Linked DNA regions of Phytohabitans houttuyneae. The protein of the gene in region 1 interacts with the protein of each later gene in a pairwise test. Links are inferred from orthologs where the notes say so. Each region holds a gene or a part of one and is shown in the gene's direction. Other genes may lie near its edges. The genes, in order: Phou_RS08445 and Phou_RS14940.

Region 1 (10,249 bases):
GCACCCCGGTCGAGGTGAGCGGCCGGCTGGAGCTCAGCGCGCCGCCGGCCCGCGTCGTGATCGGGTCGGCGCGGCGAGAGAGCACCGTCGAGGTGATCGGCTGGATCGGGCCGTGGCCGGTGGACGAGCGCTGGTGGGCGCCGGAGGAGTCGCGGCGGCGGGCGCGCTTCCAGGTGGCCCTCCCCGGCGGCTGGGGCCTTCTGCTCTCGCTGGCCGGCGGTATCTGGTCGGTGGAGGCGATCTATGACTGACATCGCAGTTGATCAGGGAGTTCGTGGGCGTGTCGTCCGGCGTTTCGCTGCACCAACTCCCTGATCGACCTGGAAGGCAGGCTGGAGGTTCCCGTGGGCTTTCACAACCCCGTCCGCCCGTGGGCGGAGATGGAGCGGGTGCTCTCCGGAAAGCACGTCGTGGACCCGCTGGCCGTGGACGCCGACGGCGGCGACTCGCCGGCGTGGAGCCGCAAGCGCCCGCCGTACGAGGGGCCCGCGCTCATCCGCGCCGAGGGCGCCGTGTCCTACGCGGAGCTGCACTGCCACACCAACTTCAGCTTCCTCGACGGGGCGAGCCACCCGGAGGAGCTGGCACGCGAGGCGGCCCGGCTGGGGCTGACCGCGCTCGCGGTGACCGATCACGACGGCTTCTACGGCGTCGTGCGCTTCGCCGAGGCGGCCCGCGCCCACCAGCTGCCCACGGTCTTCGGCGCGGAGCTCTCGCTCGGCCTGCCCGGCCCGCAGAACGGGGAGCCCGACCCGGTCGGCCGCCACCTGGTGGTGCTGGCCCGGGGCCCCGCCGGGTACGCGCAGATCGCCCGCACCGTCAGCCAGGCGCAGCTGGCCGGGAAGGAGAAGGGCCGCCCGGTGTACCCCTCGATCGACGAGCTGGGCCAAGGGCTCACCGACGTGGTCGTGCTGACCGGGTGCCGCAAGGGCACCGTGCCGGCGGCGCTGCGGATCGGCGGGATGGCCGCGGCGGCCGCGGAGCTGGACCGGCTCGTGGCCGCGTTCGACTCCGAGCGCGTGCTGGTGGAGCTGACCGACCACGGCGACCCGAGCGACGGCGACCGCAACGACGCGCTCGCCGAGCTGGCCGCCGCGGCAGGACTGTCCACTGTGGCCACCAACAACGTGCACTACGCCACGCCCAAGCGGCGGCGGTTGGCCACGGCCCTCGCGGCGGTACGGGCCAGGCGCAGCCTCGACGAGATCGACGGGTGGCTGCCCGCCGCGGCCACCGCGCACCTGCGCAGCGGCGAGGAGATGGCGGCCCGGTTCGCGGGGTACCCGGGCGCGGTGGCGCGCGCCGCCGAGCTGGGCCGCGAGCTCGCCTTCGACCTGCAGCTCGTCGCGCCCAACCTGCCGGACTGGGAGGTGCCGCCGGGCCACACCGAGATGAGCTGGCTGCGCGAGCTGACCATGCGCGGGGCGCTGGAGCGGTACGGGCCGCGGGAGGCGGCACCCAAGGAGTACGCCCAGCTGGACCGCGAGCTGAAGATGATCGACGAGCTGGGCTTTCCCGGCTACTTCTTGATCGTCCACGACATCGTGGCCTTCTGCCATCGAAACCGGATCTTCTGCCAGGGGCGGGGATCAGCGGCCAACTCGGCGGTCTGCTACGCGCTCCGCATCACCAACGTCGACGCGGTACAGCACGAGCTGCTCTTCGAGCGTTTCCTGGCCCCTGAGCGGGACGGGCCGCCCGACATCGACGTGGACATCGAGTCCGACGAGCGCGAGAAGGTCATCCAGTACGTCTACGAGAAGTACGGCCGGACGCACACCGCGCAGGTCGCCAACGTGATCTCGTACCGGCCGCGGTCGGCGGTGCGCGACATCGCCAAGGCGTTCGGCTTCTCGCCGGGGCAGCAGGACGCGTGGAGCAAGCAGATCGACCGGTGGGGGAGCATCGCGGCCGTCGACGTCGACGACATCCCGCCGCGCGTGATCGAGTTCGCAAACGAGCTGCAGACGTTTCCACGCCACCTGGGCATCCACTCCGGCGGCATGGTGATCTGCGACCGGCCGGTGATCGACGTGTGCCCGGTGGAGTGGGCGCGGATGGAGAATCGCACGGTCCTGCAGTGGGACAAGGACGACTGCGCGATCGCCGGGCTGGTCAAGTTCGACCTGCTGGGGTTGGGGATGCTGTCCGCGCTCCGGTACGCGCACGACATGATCCAGGATGACCTCGACCTGAGCGGGATGCGGTTGGACGATCCCGAAATTTACGACATGTTGTGCCGGGCCGACTCGGTGGGCGTCTTCCAGGTCGAGTCGCGCGCCCAGATGGCCACCCTGCCGCGGCTGGAGCCGCGCAAGTTTTACGACCTTGTCGTGGAGGTGGCGCTGATCCGCCCCGGCCCGATCCAGGGCGGGTCCGTACATCCCTACATCCGCCGCAAAAAGGGCCTGGAAAAGGCCGAGCCGCCGCATCCGGCGATGGCGAACGCGCTCGCCAAGACCCTCGGCGTGCCGCTCTTCCAGGAGCAGCTCATGCAGCTCGCGATCGACGTCGCCGGCTTCAACGGCGCCGAGGCCGACCAGCTGCGCCGCGCGATGGGCTCGAAGCGTTCGGACGAGCGGATGGCAGCGCTCCGGGAGCGGCTCTACGCGGGCATGGCGGAGCGGGGGATCACCGGCGAGCTCGCCGACGACGTGTACCTCAAGCTCTCCTCGTTCGCCAGCTTCGGCTTTCCGGAGAGCCACGCGATCAGCTTCGCCTACCTCGTGTACGCCAGCTCGTGGCTCAAGCGCTACCACCCCGGGCCGTTCCTCGCCGCGCTGCTCAACGCCCAGCCGATGGGCTTCTACTCGCCGCAGACGCTGGTCGACGACGCGCGGCGGCACGGTGTCGAGGTGCGCCGGCCGGACATCAACGCGAGCGGGGCGAAGGCAAAGCTGGAGTACACATCGGACACCCGATGGGGGAGCGAGAAGGGCGAGCCGCCGCACCAGTGGGGGATGGGCGGCCCGGCCGTCCGACTTGGACTGTCCTATGTGCGCACGATCGGCGACGACCTCGCCGCGCGGATCGAGGAGGAGCGGGAGGGCGCCGGCCCGTACCGGGACATGGCGGACCTGGCCCGCCGGGTCGGCCTGACCGGCGCGCACATGGAGGCGCTGGCCACGGCGGACGCGTTCGCCGGCTTCGGGCTGACCCGCCGCGAGGCGCTGTGGGCCGCCGGCGCGGCGGCGGAGGAGCGGCCCGGCCGCCTCCCCGGCACCGGCAGCAGCCCCAACCCGCCGCCCACGCTGCCCGGCATGGACGCGGTCGACCGCCTGGTCGCGGACGTGTGGGCCACCGGCCTGTCGCCGGAGAGCCACCCGGCCCGCTTCATCCGGCCCCAGCTGGAGGAGGCCGGCGCGGTGCCGATAGCGCGGCTGGGCATGATCGACGGCGGCACGCGGGTGCGCGTCGGCGGCCTCGTGACCCACCGGCAGCGGCCGGCGACCGCGGGCGGGATCACCTTCATGAACCTGGAGGACGAGACCGGCATGCTCAACGTGACGTGCTCGCCGGGGCTGTGGCAGCGGTACCGAAAAGTGGCTCGCACGAGTGCCGCACTGATCGTCAGAGGCCGCCTGGAAAAGCACGACGGCGTGATCAATTTGACCGCCGACCGGCTCGATCCGATCACGCCGCCGGTGACCCCAGCGTCACGCGATTTCCGCTGATACGCCTTCGACGGTATTCCGACAGTGGTGCACGATGAGTCACTTCGCTGTGTCAATCTGTTTCGGGCCCGTGGCGAACGGCGAGTACCAAATAGCGGAATCCGGGTAGCCATGCACAACAGGACGACCTTTCTGGTCGGCGCAAAGTACCTCTTCTGGGTGTTTTTCCTTGCTGTCTACACACCGTTCTTCGTTGCCGCGCACGCGCGCTACACGTTCGGCGTGAGCAGGGCAGACGCCAAGTACACCAGGGCACAGTGCGAGACGATCTCCTGGTGCGGTGACAACCACGACGCCTTCGAGGTCGCCCAGATGACCCTGATGCGGGCGGTCGCCGGCGAGATTTGGGTGAGCGCGATCGCGGTGCTGCTGATCGATGCGATATTCCTACTGCTCGCGACGAGACATCTGAGGGGACGCCAGGTAACCGCGTCCAAAGCCAGATCGTGGTGGCGAGTGCAACTGGTCATCGTTGTGGCGTCGCTCACTATTTACCTCGCGCTCCTCGCGATCGGCGCCCGCGCTCTGCACCGCATTCCGGAAAACGCGCGGCTGGTGCCCTACCAGGAGGCGTTCTCATCGCCCTTCGCCGATGCCGCCATGATCTATTACATTGCGGTATTCGTCGCGGTAAACGTCATTTCGCTCGTGCTCAACCGCGCGCTGTCCCGCCGCCTCGCGGCCGGCAACCCAGCCGTGCCAGCCCAGCGGTCGGCCCGCGTCCTGGTCCCAGAAGACTGACCGCTCGCCATCGGTCCGCGCCGCTGAACGGGCGAGGGTGGCGACGCGGATTGGCAGGTCGGGCCGCATCGGGACTCCGCGGCGAACCGGACGTGCTCGTGGCCGGCTCCGGAGATCTTGGCGAGTTGGCGTCGCTCGACCTTCGGAGTTGGGATTGCTTCCGTGCGACAGCCGCCGGTGTCCTCCCATGCAAGATCCACCTGTCTGGTCTGCCCTACCCGTGCTTCTGTAGATCTTTCGAGCGCGAGTGCGCGAGTCCGTCCGCGGTTCGGCGCCGTCGTCGCGGTCCGTGACTGTCGATCAGTCGGGTTCGGTGTGCGCTTCGAGATCTTGGTAAGTTGGCGCGTAATTTCGACGCTAACTTGCCAAGATCTGGCGGATCGGGCTCCTGGGTTGAGCTGGGCGACCGCGGAGGGTGAGGCGGTGACCGCGAAAGGACTCCAGACGACGAAACTCCGAAAGTCGAGGCGTCGCTATGGCGGCCCCAAACTCGCCAAGATCTCGTATCTTGTTTGCTCCCCGCAACGACGCTGCACTGTGGACGGATGCGGGTCGGCCGCCGAACGGGCGGGCCCGGACACTCTGCGGCTGCGGCCTTGCCGTTGCTTGAGTTGGCCGGGCGGGGTGCCTTCGGAGAGGTAGTGGCGGTCGCCGGTTTTGCCATTCGTCGTGGGCTTCGACCAGGACCGCGCCGGCTGGGTGGAGCAGGGGGCTCGGCGGTGGGAACGCACCGACCGCGTCTGCGCGGCGTCTGATCTCATTGTTCAGCCGTTCCAGGGGGTTGGTGGAAGAACGACCCCGACCGCAGCCTCGGGATCCGCAGCCTCAAATCACCCGCCGTCGTGGTCAGGGGACGATGGCCGTTGCGCTGCGGGGTCCGAATGCCGGTGCGGTAGTGGAGTTCGGCGCCGATCACCGCGGTGGGCTCGGCCTCGATCAAAGGCGTGGTAGAGCGTTTCGGCCGCCTGACGGACCGATCGCCGACCTCGGCGGCCCGGAGTTGGTCCAGCACGTGCAGCAGGGCGGACGGCGGCACGCCGGACAAGGTCAACTCGGGACCACGGCCGGCCCTGGCAGACCTTGGTGAGTTGGCGGCGATATGGCGCACCAACCCGCCAAGATCTCTATCGTGCTTGCTCCCCGCAACGGCGCTGCACTGTAGACGGACCCGCCCGAGGCTGCATCAAGCCGCGGTCCGGTCCGCCGGCGCCCACAAGCGGGCAGCGGCGGACCCGGAAAACCCAGCTAGCGCACCGCCGGTGCCGGCTCGGGTGCCGTCGCGGACGGGATCTCGTCCGGCACCTTCGCCAGCTTGCTCGGGTGCCACATGTGGCGGCCGATGTCCAGGTTGAGTGCGGTGACCAGCACCGCGCGGACGACGATCGTGTCCAGGAGGACGCCGAACGCCACCGCGAACCCGATCTCCGCGAACGCCGTCAGCGGCAGCGTCGCCAGCACCGCGAACGTGCCGGCCAGCACCACGCCCGCCGACGTGATCACGCCGCCCGTCGCGGCGAGGCCGATCAGGGCGGCCTTCTTGGTGCCGTGGCGGACGGACTCCTCGCGCACCCGGGTCATCAGGAAGATGTTGTAGTCGATGCCGAGCGCGACAAGGAACACGAACACGAACAGCGGCAGCGAGCTGTCCGCGCCGCCGAAGCCGAACACGTGCCGGAAGACCAGCGCGCTCACGCCCAGCGCCGCGGCGAAGGAGAGCACCACGGTCGCGACGAGCACGAGTGGGGCGATGATCGCGCGGAGCAGGATGCACAGGATCACCAGCACGACGAGCAGCACGATCGGGATGATCAGGTTGCGGTCGTGGCGGGCCGCGGTCTGCAGGTCGAGGTTGATCGCGGTCTGGCCGCCGACCTGGGCGTCCGCGCCAGGCACCGCGTGCACGCGGTCCCGTGCCCGTTCGACCGTGTCGTACGCCTCCGGGCTGTCCGGCGGCGACGTGAGCGTGCCCTCCAGGTAGGCCACGCCGTCGCGGACCACCGGCTCGCGCACCGAGGACGGCTCGATGCCCGGTGTACCGGCGAACGCGGTGCGCACCTCCGCCGCCTGCGCGGCGTTGCTGACCACGGCGACCGGGGTGCCGACGCCGGCCGGGAAGTGCCGCGCGAGCACCTCCTCGCCCACGATCGAGTCGGGGTTGCCGCGGAACGACTCCTTGTTGGTCAGGCCGGTCGCGTCGAGCTGGACCAGGCCGATCGCCATGATGGCGAGCACCACGCTCGTGGTGATCCAGGTGACGCGGGGCGCGCGGGCGATGCGGCGACCGACCTTGGCCCACACGCCGGTGGTGGTCGGCTCGGCGGTGCCCTCCTTCGGGCGCACCGGCCAGAAGATCCACCGGCCCACGGTGACCAGGAGCGCCGGGAGCAGCGTGAGCATGACCGCGAGGCCGACCACGATGCCGATCGCGGCGACGGGGCCGAGGCCGCGGGTGGAGTTCGTCTCGGCGAAGAGCAGGCAGATCATGCCGATCGCCACGGTGGCCGCGCTCGCGATGATCGCCGGGCCGGCGCGGTGCAGGGCGACCGCCATCGCCTCGTGCCGGTCGTGGTGGCGGCGCAGTTCTTCCCTATATCGGGCGACGAGCAGCAGCGCGTAGTCGGTGCCGGCGCCGAACACAAGCACTGTCAGGATGCCCGCGCTCTGCGAGTTGACGGTGAGGTCGGCGTGCTTGGCGAGCAGGTAGATCACCGCCTGGGCGCACGTGAGCGCGACGCCAGCAGAGATCACCGGGAGCAGCCACAGCACCGGGCTGCGGTAGGTGAACAGCAGGATCACCACGACCACCGCGATCGTGGCGAACAGCAGCGTGCTGTCTATGCCCTCGAACGCCTCGGCCGAGTCCGCGGCGCTGCCGGCGGGGCCGGTGACGTGCACCTCGAGGCCGTTGGCGCCCGACTCCGCGGTCGCCATGATCGAGTCGACCATGGAGCCGGCCAGCTCCCAGCCCTCGGGGCCGAGGTTGAGCGGCACGTAGATCTGGGCCGCCTGCCCGTCCGTCGAGAACGCGGGACCCTGCACCTGACCGTCGAGGTCCTCGAGCTGCCCGAACTGCTGCGCGTCGGCCGCCACCTTCGCCTTGTCGGCGTCGGTCAGGCCGGACGGGCGCTCGTAGACGACGACCGCGGGCAGCATGTCCGGTGAGGAGAACGCGGCCTGCTTGTCGAGCACCTGGGTGGACTCGGCGCTGCCCGGCAGCCAGGACTTGACCTGGTCATCCTGGACGCTGGACAGCTTGCCCGCGAGGGGACCGGCGATCGCGACGACCACCAGCCAGAACACGATGATGAGGTATTTCGTCCGGCGCCCGGTCAGCAGTCCGGCGAAGTTTCTGGTCATGAATCCCCCGTGGACACACGCATTCGATTCGGCTACATGTTGCGCCGTGCACGCCGGTCGCGCATCGTCAATACGCATCGGCTTACGCCCCTGATACCCCTAAGGGACGACGGACGTACCTGTCCGTTTTCAGAAATGCCCTCATTCCCTGCTCAGCGCCTGCTCGAGAAGCGTGGCGAGCGGGATCGACTCGCCGTCCCGTCCGCCGCGGCCGACCACGAGCGGCGGATCATCACCCCGGAGGGTGACGCCGGTGATGCGGGCCCGCAGGCTGGCCGGCACGGCGAGCAGGTGGAAGACGCCATCCTCAGCGACGGCTATCGATCGATCCGCTTTCAGGTACCAGCCCCGCAGCCCGGTCCGGTACCGGCCCCGGCCGCTGTACGCCCGCGCCACCAGCGGTTCCGTCGCCAGGCCCCGCTCGCGCGCCCGGCGGACGAAGTCGGCCACCAGCGCACGCGCCTGCGCGACCTCCACCGCCCTCAGGCGCTCTTGAGCTTCGGCGTGTACGGTGACCGCGTGGCGCCGACGCCTGTGCCACTCTGCCTGGTCGTCGGTGCTCATAGCCCGACCCTACGATCCCCCGTTGAGGAAGGGAGCAGCACCGTGCACGAGGGACGCTGCCATGGCGGCCCACTGGACGGTCAGGTGCGGATCAGTCGCTACCCCAGCGGGTTTCTCCTGGGCGACAAGCCCAGCGGGCGGGCGTGGTTCTACGACTGGCGCGACGGCGCCTTCCACGTCCGCGACCCCGAGCCGCAGCCGCTGACCGACGATCTCGCCATCGACTGCGCCATCGGCCAGGAGTACGACGTGCTCGCCCTGCCCGACCCATCCGCCGCCCCGGTGACCAGCGCCCGCGACGTGGCCCTCTCGGCCATCGCCGAGGCCGCGTCCGAGGCCGACGGTGACGACCTCGCCATCCTGGCCGGCAACCCCAACCCGAGCCGCATCTCCGCCGCCATCTGGCGACTGTGGACCGACTTCGACCGCTTCGAGCCTTCGGCGCTGCTCGGCGGGTGTATGCGGCGAAACCCGGCTACCACAACTACCGCAACGCGTTGCCACCGTCCGACTACTCGGTTCGCGACGTCGCCGCCGACCGCAAGGGCTCGGGCACGCTGGCGTCGGCGATCGACCTGAGCATGTCCGACGCCGCCATGCGCAACTACACGGGGCGGCTGGACAGCGCGGCCCGTTCGCGCGACCCACGCCTCTACACACCGCGCGGGCCGGTGCTGCGCGAGTTCATCGGCACGAAAAACAGCAGCACTGTCTACTGCTACGTGCTCACCGGCGGGCGGCCGCTCGGCGTCGGCGCCGACGCGGGGCCCGACCCGGGACGCGACGAGACCCACCTGTGGCACATCCACCTTTCGATCATCCGGCAGTTCTGTGAGGACTGGTCCGCCCTTGACGGTGTCCTGTCCGTGCTCCGCGGGGAGTCCCTCGCGGTCTGGCAGGGCAGATCGGAGTACAACGAGATGACCCCCCAGCAGGCCCAGCAGCTTCGGGACGCGCACTACACCACGGCAGTTGCCATCCCCAACCCCACCGGCGACGGCAAGGTGCCGCTGCACGTGTGGGCCGGTTGGATGACCGACGCGGTCAAGGCCCTCGCCACCGCCGTGGGCAACGTCGACGAGGAGACGAAGACTCAGCTCCAGCTCGACCTGACCAGCATCCAGGTCGGCATCGACGCGGTGCCCGACCAGGTCGTGCAGGCGTTCGGGCCGGGCGACGAGCCGGAGGACATCGCGCTGCGGCTGCGCGCCATGCTCGGCGACAAGGCCACGGCGGTCGGCCAGATCCTCGCTCGTGGCTGACGGATAAACCGTTAAGCGCGATTACAGTGGACAGCCTGGTGGCGGAGGCCGTGGGGCTCCGCCACCTGTGGTCCCGGCCCCTGGCATAGGCTGCGGAAATGAGCGGGTGCCGCGAGGCCACGGAGCGAGGTAGGGCATGGAGTTGACCCGCGCACAGCGCAGCGGACCGCGGACCGCCGTCGTCTGGGCGGCCCTGCGTCGCGAGATCGAGCGGCAGAGCGGCCGCGCGCTCACCGTGCTCGACGTGGGCGGCGGCACCGGCGGATTCGCCGTGCCGCTCGCCGAAGACGGCCACCGCGTGACGGTCGTCGACGCCAGCCCGGACGCGCTCGCCGCGCTGACCCGCCGGGCCGCGGAGGCCGGGGTCGCCGACCGGATCCGGGCCGTGCAGGGCGACGGCGACGCGCTCGCCGGCCTGGTCGAGCCGGGCGCGGCCGACCTGGTGCTGTGCCACTCCGTGCTGGAGGTCGTCGACAGCCCCGCCGGCGTGGTGGGCGCGGTCACCGCCGCGCTGCGCCCGGGTGGGGCGGCGAGCGTGCTCGTGGCCGGCAAGGCGGCCGCGGTGCTCGCCCGCGCGGTCAACGGCCATCTCGCCGACGCCGCGGCGCTCCTCACCGACCCGCACGGCTGCGCCGGACCCAAGGACACGCT
Region 2 (9,299 bases), 1.5 Mb from region 1 along the record:
GGCCAGGTAGTTTTCCCCGTCTCCGCGGCCGACGACCAGCGGCGAGTTGCGCCGGGCGCCGACCACCGCGCCGGGCACGGCCGAGTCGACGGCGAGCAGCGTGAACGCGCCCTCCAGCCGCTGGCAGACCCGGCGCATCGCCGCGGCCAGCCCTTCCGCGCTGGCCTCGCCCTGGTCGGCCAGCTCGACGGCGAGCAGGTGGGCGGCGCACTCGGTGTCGGTGTCGCTGGCGAACTCGATGCCCTCGGCCTCGAGCTCCGCGCGGAGCTTGGCGAAGTTTTCGATGATGCCGTTGTGGATCACCGCCACGCGGCCGTCGCGGGACATGTGTGGATGGGCGTTTCGGTCGGTGGGGCCGCCGTGGGTGGCCCACCGGGTGTGGCCGATCGCGGTGGTGCCCTCGCCGATGCCGGCGGTGGGTGTCTCGGCCAGGATCTTTTCCAGGTTGGACAGCTTGCCGGCCCGCTTTTCGGTCAGCAGGCGGTCGCCGGCCACCACGGCGACGCCCGCCGAGTCATACCCTCGGTATTCGAGCCGGCGCAGCCCGTCCAGCACGATGCCCAGCGCCGGTCGGGCGCCGACGTAGCCCACGATTCCACACATGGCCCGCAGCGTAACCCACTTTCGCTCACCACGCTTGCTCGAAAGCCCCCCTATCGCTCACCCGACATGAGCGTTTGCGGCAATCGAGGGAAGAATCGGACACCGGACTTGCCCAGCGGGCCGATCGTGGAACACCGTGACTCGCCGCCGTCCTTATCCGGGGAAGATCCGGAGTTTTATCCGGGGGGACAACACCCGATGACATACCCGCCGCCGTACGAGCCGCAACCTGGCACGCATCCGACCCAGCCGGTGCCGCCCCCGCCCACGTCGTCGCCGCCCACCACGCCTTACCCGGCCTACCTCGGTGCACCCGCCGCGCCGCCCCGGCCGCCCCGGTCCAACGGGCCGATCCTGGCGGTGGTGATCGCGCTGGCCGTGCTGCTCGTGGGCGGCGCCGTGACCGCCGGTGTGCTGCTGGTCCGCAGCGGCGACGACCCCGGCACGATCACCACGGACCCCACGCGGGACATCGAGACACCGCGGGTCGAGCAGACCGAGCCGGAGCCCGGCGCCACCGGTGGCTACGGCGCCGACAACCCGGGCGCCGGCCAGAAGGTGGTGTACGAGGTGACCGGCGACGGTCCGGTGAGTCTCGTCTTCGTCAAGGACGACGGCCGGACGCCGGAGCGGGCCACCGACACCGACCTGCCGTGGCGCAAGGAGCTCACGCTCGCGGAGGGCGCCGCCCTGGTCAGCGTGACCGCCATCCGCAGCGCCGGCGGTGAGGGCAGCATCGAGTGCCGGATCACCATCGACGGCGAGGAGGTCGCGAAGAAGTCCGCGAGCGGCACCTTCGCCACCGCCACGTGCTCGAAGCTCATCTTCTAGGCACGCCGTTACGCTGGCCCGGTGACCACCATCGACAGCGATCCCGGCGTGCACCGGATGCGGGTCTTCGGCACCACGATCTTCGCCGAGATGTCGGCCCTGGCCGTGCGCCACGGTGCGGTCAACCTGGGCCAGGGCTTCCCGGACACCGACGGGCCGCCGGAGATGCTGGAGGCGGCCGTCGAGGCGCTGCGCACCGGGCACAACCAGTACCCGCCCGGCGCCGGCGTCCCCGCGCTCAGGGCGGCCGTCTCGGCACACCAGCGGCGGTTCTGGGGGCTTGAGTACGACCCGAACGGCGAGGTGCTGGTCACCGCCGGCGCCACCGAAGCCATCGCGGCGGCGATCCTGGGCCTGTGCGAGCCCGGCGACGAGGTGGTCTGCTTCGAGCCCTACTACGACTCGTACGCGGCCTCGATCGCGCTCGCCGGCGCGGTCCGGCGGCCGGTGACACTCCGCCCCGGCGCCGGCGGGCGGTACGCGTTCGACCCCGCCGAGCTGCGCGCGGCGTTCGGGCCGCGCACCCGGCTGGTGCTGCTCAACTCGCCGCACAACCCCACCGGCAAGGTCTTCACCCGGTCCGAGCTCACCCAGATCGCCGAGCTGTGCCAGGAGCACGGTGCGTACGCGGTGACCGACGAGGTGTACGAGCACCTTGTCTTCACCGACGCGAGGGACGCGCACATCCCGCTCGCCACCCTGCCCGGCATGCGCGAGCGCACCGTGCGCATCTCCTCGGCGGGCAAGACCTTCTCGTGTACCGGCTGGAAGATCGGCTGGGCGAGCGGCCCCGCCGCCCTGGTCACCGCGGTGACGCGGGTCAAGCAGTTCCTCACGTACGTCAACGGTGGGCCGTTCCAGCCCGCCGTGGCCGTGGCGCTGGATCTGCCGGACAGCTACTACGAGGGCTTCCGCGCCGGGCTGCAGGCGCAGCGCGACCAGCTCGTGGCCGGCCTGACCGACGCCGGCTTCGGTGTGCTCCCGTCCGAGGGCACCTACTTCGTGACCACCGACATCAGCCCGCTGGGCGGTACGGACGGCATGGAGTTCTGCCGCTCGCTGCCCGAGCGCCTGGGTGTCGCGGCCGTGCCGACCGAGGTGTTCTACGACGACCCGCAGGCGGGAAAGCGGCTCGTCCGTTTTGCCTTCTGCAAGCGCCCGGAAGTGATCGACGAGGCCGTGCGCCGCCTGCGCGGAGCGCGAGCGGGCTGAGCGTGACCAGCGGCGCGGGGTGAGGCCGCGGGAGCAACGGTCCGGACCACCGCGGACATCGCGGTAGCTCGGGTCTTCTCGCTCTTGCTCTTAAAGAACCGTCAGCGCAACTCCTTCTGCGCGGGTTCGGACGCCGCGTCGGGCTGTGGGCAGCGGGTGGCGGGCCGGCCGTGACCGGGTGGCGCGGGCGGGCGAGGCCGAGCCGGTGGTCCGCTAACGACGTGTCCCGTGAGCTGGTTTTTCGTACGTTCGACCATGGCGGATCACCCGGCTGCGATTGTTCTTGAGCGAAGCGTCGTCGATCTCGGTCAAAACAGAAAATCCGTTTGTGCCCAAGAAGTGGTGGTCGTCAGCGAAGCGCTTGGTCAGGCCGGGAATTCCGTTTACCATTCGTGGCAGACATTCGGATCGCGTGGGAAATGAGCACCCGTGTCAGAAACCGCGACGGCGGACAAGCCGTTTGATGCCCTGGTAGAGGTGTTGTTGCAGGTCCCCGCGCTGAGGGATCAGGCCGAGCGCGACCGCGTGGTCAACGATACCGCCGCTGTCCTGCGTCGCGCGTTCACGACTCGACGCGCTTCCGATACGCGCGGTGATCTGTTATCGCTGATCCATTCCTACAGCCTGCTCAGCGGCGGCGTGGTGGCCTTCAGCAGCATCGTGGCGGACCGGTATCCGGAACCGTCGGCTCTGCGTGCGCACGACCTGGCCCGCGAAATCAGGGGATCGTTGCTGCTCTCGGCACCTGATCGTCAGGATCTGTGTCGAATGCTCGGCGAGGTTGGCATTACGGCGGTTTTCAAGGCGCGCGGCGAGCTGTCCGAGGTGCCGGAGCTCAAGGACTTCGGCGTCTGGGAGGACTGGGCCGCCGTAATCCGGATCATGGAGCGGCAGCCTGCCCCCGAGGGCGAGGCGCCACCGCTGCTCGGATTCGTCGTACGCCTCGCCGACCTCGTCGACCGCACGCGGGCCGGTGCCCTGCGGCGCTGGGCGGCGAGCGTCGCCGGCGGTCTCGGTGCCACCGAGTCGATCGCCGCGGCGCTGGGGCCAGAGGAGCGGGACGACGAGGACCTCGGCGCGCCACGCCGGCGCCCGGCCGGCGCCCGCACGATCCGGGGCGGCGTGCCCCTTCAAAACCGCAACTTCACCGGCCGGGTGGAGCTGCTCGACCGCCTCGCCCGCACCCTCGCCTCGGGGTCCAAGGCGGCGGTGCTTCCGCACGCTGTTCACGGCATGGGTGGCGTCGGCAAGACCCAGCTGGTGCTCGAGTACGTGTACCGCCACCTGGATGACTACAACCTCGTCTGGTGGTTGCCCGCCGACTCCGCCTCCGGCGTGCTGACCTCGCTGGAGCAGCTCGCCCGGGAGCTCGGGATCCGACCGGGCGACAACGCGCAGCAGACCGCCCGCCTGGTGCTCGACGCCCTCGCCGCCGGAGCGCTGAAGTGGCTGCTGGTGTACGACAACGCCAACGACCTCGACTCGATCGACGAGTACGTGCCCTCCACCGGTGGAGATGTCGTCGTCACGACGCGCAACAGGGAGTGGGCGGCCGTCGGTCTGTCCATCGAGGTTGACGTCTTCCAGCGCGAAGAGAGTGTCGAGCTGCTGCGGCGGCGGACCGGAAACGGGATCAGCGAGGAGGACGCCGACCGCCTGGCCGAGCGCCTCGGCGACCTGCCGCTGGCGCTGGAGCAGGCGGCGGCCTGGCACCTGCTCACCCAGATGCCGGTCAGCCAGTACATCGGTCTGCTGGAGCAGCATCAGAAGGAGCTGCTGTCGGAGGGGAAACCGGCCGGTTACCCCATGTCGGTGGTCACGTTCGTGACGCTGGCGCTGGATAAGCTGCGCGCTGACGCCCCGGCCACGGCGCAGCTGCTGGAGCTCTTCGCCTTCCTGGGTGGTGAGGGAGTCTCGGTGTCGCTGCTGCGCTACGGCCGCGACGCGGACGTCGTGCAGCCCTTGCGCGCGCTGCTGGGCGACACGATCAGGATCAACCGCGCGGTCCGCGACCTCAACCAGTACGGCTTGGTCAAGGTCGACAACGACCAGCGCCTCGAGGTGCACCGCCTCGTCCAGAGCGTGCTCCACGACCTGCTCGACGAGCAGCGGGCCGCGGAGACGCTGCGCAGCGCCCAAAACCTGCTGGCCAAGGCCAACCCGGGAGACCCCGACGAGGAGGACGACCGCACCGCCCTCGACCGGCAGCGCGAGATCGGCCCGCACCTGCGCCCGGCCAAGATGATCACGGCGAAGCGGATGGAGGCGCGGTCGACGGTGCTCGACCATATCCGCTACCTGTACAACATGGGCGACTACGAGAACAGCCGCCGGCTCGCCGACGACGCGGTCAAGGAATGGGAGAGCGACGACAGCCACCCGCGGTTGGGTCCGGACGGCGAGTTGACGCTCCAGGCCAAGGCCCACATCGCGAACGCCATGCGCGCGCTCGGTGAAAGCGCGCCGGCCGACGAGCTGACCAACGACACCTACGCGCGCATGCGGCGGTTTCTCGGCGAGACCGCCAAGTCGACCCTGGTGCTGGGCAACCAGATCGGCCAGGCCATGCGTATCCGTGGCGAGTACGCGGACTCGCTTACATTCGATCGGGAGTCGCTCGACCGGCACAAGGAGGTGAAGGATCTACCGGAGCACTACATCCTGCGTGCGCAGTCCAACCTGGCGGTCGCCCACCGCATGGTCGGCGACTTCGTCGAGGCGGCGCGGCTGGACCGGGAGATCGTCGATCGGATCGAGGCCAGGGGCCGCTCCGACAACAGCTTCCGCGCCCTGGAGACGTACATCAACATCGCCCGTGACTACTACGGGCTCGGTGCCTATCAGGCCGGGCTCGCGGTGCTGGAAGGGTGGCGCGGTGCGCTGATGGAGAGGCGCAGCAGCGGCCACCGCATCGTGCTGCTGTCCGGCCGGACGTACGGCATCACGCTGCGCAAGGCCGGCCGGCTGCGGGAGGCGGCCGACGTGCTGGGCGAAAACCTGGAGCAGACCCGGCGCCGGTTCGGCGAAAACCACGAGTACACCGTGGCCGCCCTGTCGAGCTACGGCAACGCGCTGCGGCAGCTGGGTGACGTGTCCGGCGCGCTGGAGCTGATCGTGGACGCCTCAGGCCGCTACCGCGAGTTTTTCGGCGAGCACCACCCCTTGACGCTCATCACCGACATCAACGAGGCCGTGGCCCGGCGGGCCCAAGGTGACAACGACGCCGCGTTGGCACTGGACCTCCGCGCGTACGAGCTGCTCGCCGAGGTGCTCGGGAGCGACCACCCGTACACGCTCTGCGCGGGTACGTCGCTCGCCACCGACTACGCCCTGCACGGCGAGGCGGCCAGAGCCCGGGCCTTGTCGACGGAGGTGCTGGAGCGCAGCCGGGTGACATCGGGCGGTCCGCACGAGGCGCGCGACAACGCCGAGCACCCGTACCTGCTGGCTCGCGCGGTCAACCTCGCTCACGACATGCGCGCGACCGGCGACGGGGACGAGGCGGCGGCACTCCTGCGCGACGCGGTGTCCGGCCTGCGCCAGACGTTGGGCGCCACCCATCCCGAGGTCGTCGACGCGGAGCAGGGCAAGCGGCTCGAGGGCGACGTCGAGGCGCCGCCCACCTGACCGCGAGCCTTCTCAGGTGGCGTTGGCGGCCCGCCAGCGCTCGTGCAGCTGACGCTGGCGCTGCTCGGCACGTCGCGCCACGGCGGTCGGCACCGGCTCGGCGAGCAGCGCGTCGGTGAAGTGCCGCAGGTGCGCGGCGAACCGGGCACCGACCGGCGTGAGCGCTCCCGAGCCTTCCAGCGTCGCGAGGCTCTGAGCCACCTGGAGGCGTGCGTTCGCGAACTCCTGCTCCGCCGCGTCGGTCACGCCGGGTACACCCCGCAGCGCCCGCCACGTGTCCGCCACGCCGGCGAACGCGTACACACCCTGCAACAGGCCGGCCAGCGGCCGGGCGTCGGTCCGCCACGGGGCGAAGTACCGGCGTTCGTCGGCCGGGTCGCTCAGCTGCACGAGGTCGAGCAGGGCGCTGAGCTTCGCGTGCTGGTACTCGTGGACCAAGGTGACCGCGAAGTCCGCGGCGGTGGCCGGCCGGGTCAACCCGAAGACGCCGAACACGTGCCGGATCGTGGCGCTGCGTGCCGAGCGGCCGTCGCCTTGCAGGGGCACGAGCGCGCGCAGGCCGGCGGCGATCTCGGCGGCCCGGTACGGCACGCGCTCGGTGAGCAGGTGCCAGGCCTCGGTGAAGAGCTCCTGCCAGTGTGCGAACTCGGCGGCCGACAGGCGGGGGGCCGGGGGAGCGTGGTAGCCGTGCCGGTAGGGATCGACATCGTCGAGCGCCAGCTTCGCCCGGACCGTGCCGGAGCCGGCCACGAGCGTCCGGACCGGTTGCCAGCCGTCGTCCGCCGCGCCGGTCACGGTGACGGGGCCGCGGCCGGCGTCGACGGTCAGCGTCCCGCCCGCGCTGGTGACCCGGGCGTGACGGGCCTCGCCGACCGCCAGCCGGCCCACTCCGGGCAGCGCGACGGCGCCGTCGCGGACCGGCACCGTCATCTCGGTGTCCACGCGAGCGGCGGCGCAGGTGACGGCCGCGACCGCGCCGAGGTGCGCCACGTCGTCCCGCTCGGCGCGTCCCTGCGCGACCGCCCGGCTGACGATGGCGACCCAGGCCCCGACCAGCGGCGAGCCCAGCACCCGGGCCGCCTCGGCGGACGCGGCCGCCCGGGCCGCCTCCAGCGCGTGCACGATGCGGTCCCGGTCCGCCGCCGGCCCCGACCACCGCCGCAGCAGGTTGGCGATCAGCAGGAGGTGCTTGCTCAGCTGCGCCTCGGCGAGCGCCCGGGACGCGCCACGCCCGCCGGTGCTCGCGGCGAGCCCGCTGAGCAGGGTCGCGGGGAGCCGGTGGTACGCCGTCACGCGGTCACCGCCCCGGCGAGAGCCCGCACGTCCGTGGCCACCCGCGCCCGCACGTGGTCGACGAACAGCCGCAGGTCGGCACAGTAGACGGACGGGTTCCGGAACCCGGCGCCCGGCCGGTACCGGTGCGCGTAGTGGCCGCCTCCGCACACGCGACGCACCGGGCAGGCGGCGCACTCCTGGCCGAGGGCGGCCAGGCCGATCTGGCGGGCCACCACGCCGGGGTGGGTCAGGGCCGTGTCGAACTCGTCGTCGCGCACGTTCAGCCCGGTGGCGCACGCCCCCTCGTACGCCGACTTCAACGCGTCGACCTGCTCGATCGCGCCATCCGACTCGACGACGACGAGGGCGGCGGGACTGAGCCCGATCTGCTCCGACCGGGAGGCGCCGCCGAGTGTCAGGTCCACGACACTCTCGAACAGCCGGACCGGCACCGCGTCCGGATCGCCGTGCCACGCGTCGAACGCGCCGACCAGCCACCTGCCGTAGGCCGTCGGGCTGTCGCCCGGTCGTGCGGGAGGGGAGCCCCAGTTGGCGTGGGGCAGCAGGAAGTCGATCCCCGGCGGGTCGAACGCGCGCAGGCTCCGGTAGCACGCAACCGGGTCCGTGTCGGGCGCGACGGTGCAGAGCAGACCGCCGAAGCCGTCGCGGTGCTCCGGCCGGGCCAGCAGCTCCAGCGCCCGGCGCACCGACGCGAAGCTGCCGCGGCCCGCGTGGGTGACGCGGTGGCGGTCATGGGTCTCGGCGACGCCGTCCACGCTCACGGCGACCGTGATGCGGTGCCGGCGCAGCTCGCGCAGCGCCGCCTCGTCCAGCAGGACCCCGTTGGTCTGTAGCCCCAGGCGCAGGTCGCAGCCGGGGGGCAGCGCCGCACGCAGCGCGGCGGCCAGCTGACCGAGCTTGGCAGCGCCGAGCAGCATCGGCTCGCCGCCGTGCAGCACCACCTGTACACGGCGCAGGTCATGGGCGCGCACGTGGCGGCCGAGTCGATCGGCGAACGCGGTGAACACCGCGGCCGGCATCACGTCCGGGCGGCCGCGCCAGGTCTGGTCGGCGTGCGTGTAGACGTAGCAGTACGAGCACGCCAGATTGCACCGCTGATGGACCTTGACGATGAACTCATGGAACGGCCGCGGCCGCCAACCCCCGTCGAGGAGAGCCGCCACGTCGAAATCCTGGTACGGCCAGCCGGCCGATGTCATGACTCGTCAAGAAAGGAGCTGAAAGCCGACAGCACCCCATTGGGATCGTTGAGGCCGGATTGCAGGCGCCGGATGGAGCGCAGGACCGGCGAGTCGCCGTCAGCATCCAGTAGATGATTGAGGGAAATCCCTGCGACATCGACGAGCCCGGCGTCCTGCGGCGTGGAGCCCGCGCCTGATCCAGCTGCATCCACCACCGGCTGTCCTCCACCATATGGCATGTCCGTTCAACCCCCGCAGCCAAGCGCATCATGAAACGGCCGGGCGGCGTAAGACGCCGTCCAGCCCGAATTGGTTCCAGTGTTCACTCCATTGGAGGATCTTGGCGGTCCGACCATCAGCTGGTTGACAAGACTTGTCAAAACTTAAAGCAGCGGTGGCTCGATGACGCAGTCCAATCTATCCCCGCGTGTGATAGTGGAAACCATCGGATGATCTTGGCCGTAGAGGCCTTCCACTTGTTGCAGCACCCGCTGGCGCGTGCTCGACGCCTTGGGACCGTCGACCGCGATGAGGTCGACCGCCAGATTG

The links.
Region 2: the proteins of Phou_RS08445 (region 1) and Phou_RS14940 interact in binary tests that used the Escherichia coli proteins (3 or more experiments, as listed by UniProt). The link is inferred for Phytohabitans houttuyneae from one-to-one orthologs.

The regions. Positions count from the first base shown.
Region 1 is NZ_BLPF01000001.1:1,857,493-1,867,741, reverse strand. Bases 1-3,874 are described here. They hold Phou_RS08445 (error-prone DNA polymerase), read left to right. Parts: upstream 1-344; coding sequence 345-3,674; downstream 3,675-3,874. Other genes in these bases: Phou_RS08440 (hypothetical protein), read left to right, coding at 3,786-3,874; Phou_RS08450 (DNA polymerase Y family protein), read left to right, coding at 1-251. In the rest of the region: more of Phou_RS08440, read left to right, coding at 3,875-4,415; Phou_RS08425 (MMPL family transporter), read right to left, coding at 5,661-7,772; Phou_RS08420 (hypothetical protein), read right to left, coding at 7,914-8,336; Phou_RS08415 (hypothetical protein), read left to right, coding at 8,379-8,915; Phou_RS08410 (hypothetical protein), read left to right, coding at 8,834-9,598; Phou_RS08405 (methyltransferase domain-containing protein), read left to right, coding at 9,735-10,249. UniProt on the Escherichia coli protein: DNA polymerase III is a complex, multichain enzyme responsible for most of the replicative synthesis in bacteria. This DNA polymerase also exhibits 3' to 5' exonuclease activity. The alpha chain is the DNA polymerase catalytic subunit.
Region 2 is NZ_BLPF01000001.1:3,372,098-3,381,396, forward strand. The notes cover bases 627-3,550. They hold Phou_RS14940 (pyridoxal phosphate-dependent aminotransferase), read left to right. Parts: upstream 627-1,455; coding sequence 1,456-2,646; downstream 2,647-3,550. Other genes in these bases: Phou_RS14935 (MmpS family transport accessory protein), read left to right, coding at 802-1,434; Phou_RS14945 (hypothetical protein), read left to right, coding at 2,875-3,069; fxsT (FxSxx-COOH system tetratricopeptide repeat protein), read left to right, coding at 3,124-3,550. Outside these bases: glmS (glutamine--fructose-6-phosphate transaminase (isomerizing)), read right to left, coding at 1-603; more of fxsT, read left to right, coding at 3,551-6,273; Phou_RS14955 (HEXXH motif domain-containing protein), read right to left, coding at 6,286-7,566; Phou_RS14960 (FxsB family cyclophane-forming radical SAM/SPASM peptide maturase), read right to left, coding at 7,563-8,732; Phou_RS14965 (hypothetical protein), read right to left, coding at 8,765-8,965; fxsT (FxSxx-COOH system tetratricopeptide repeat protein), read right to left, coding at 9,134-9,299. UniProt on the Escherichia coli protein: Shows aminotransferase activity with methionine and histidine as substrates, and to a lesser extent also with phenylalanine.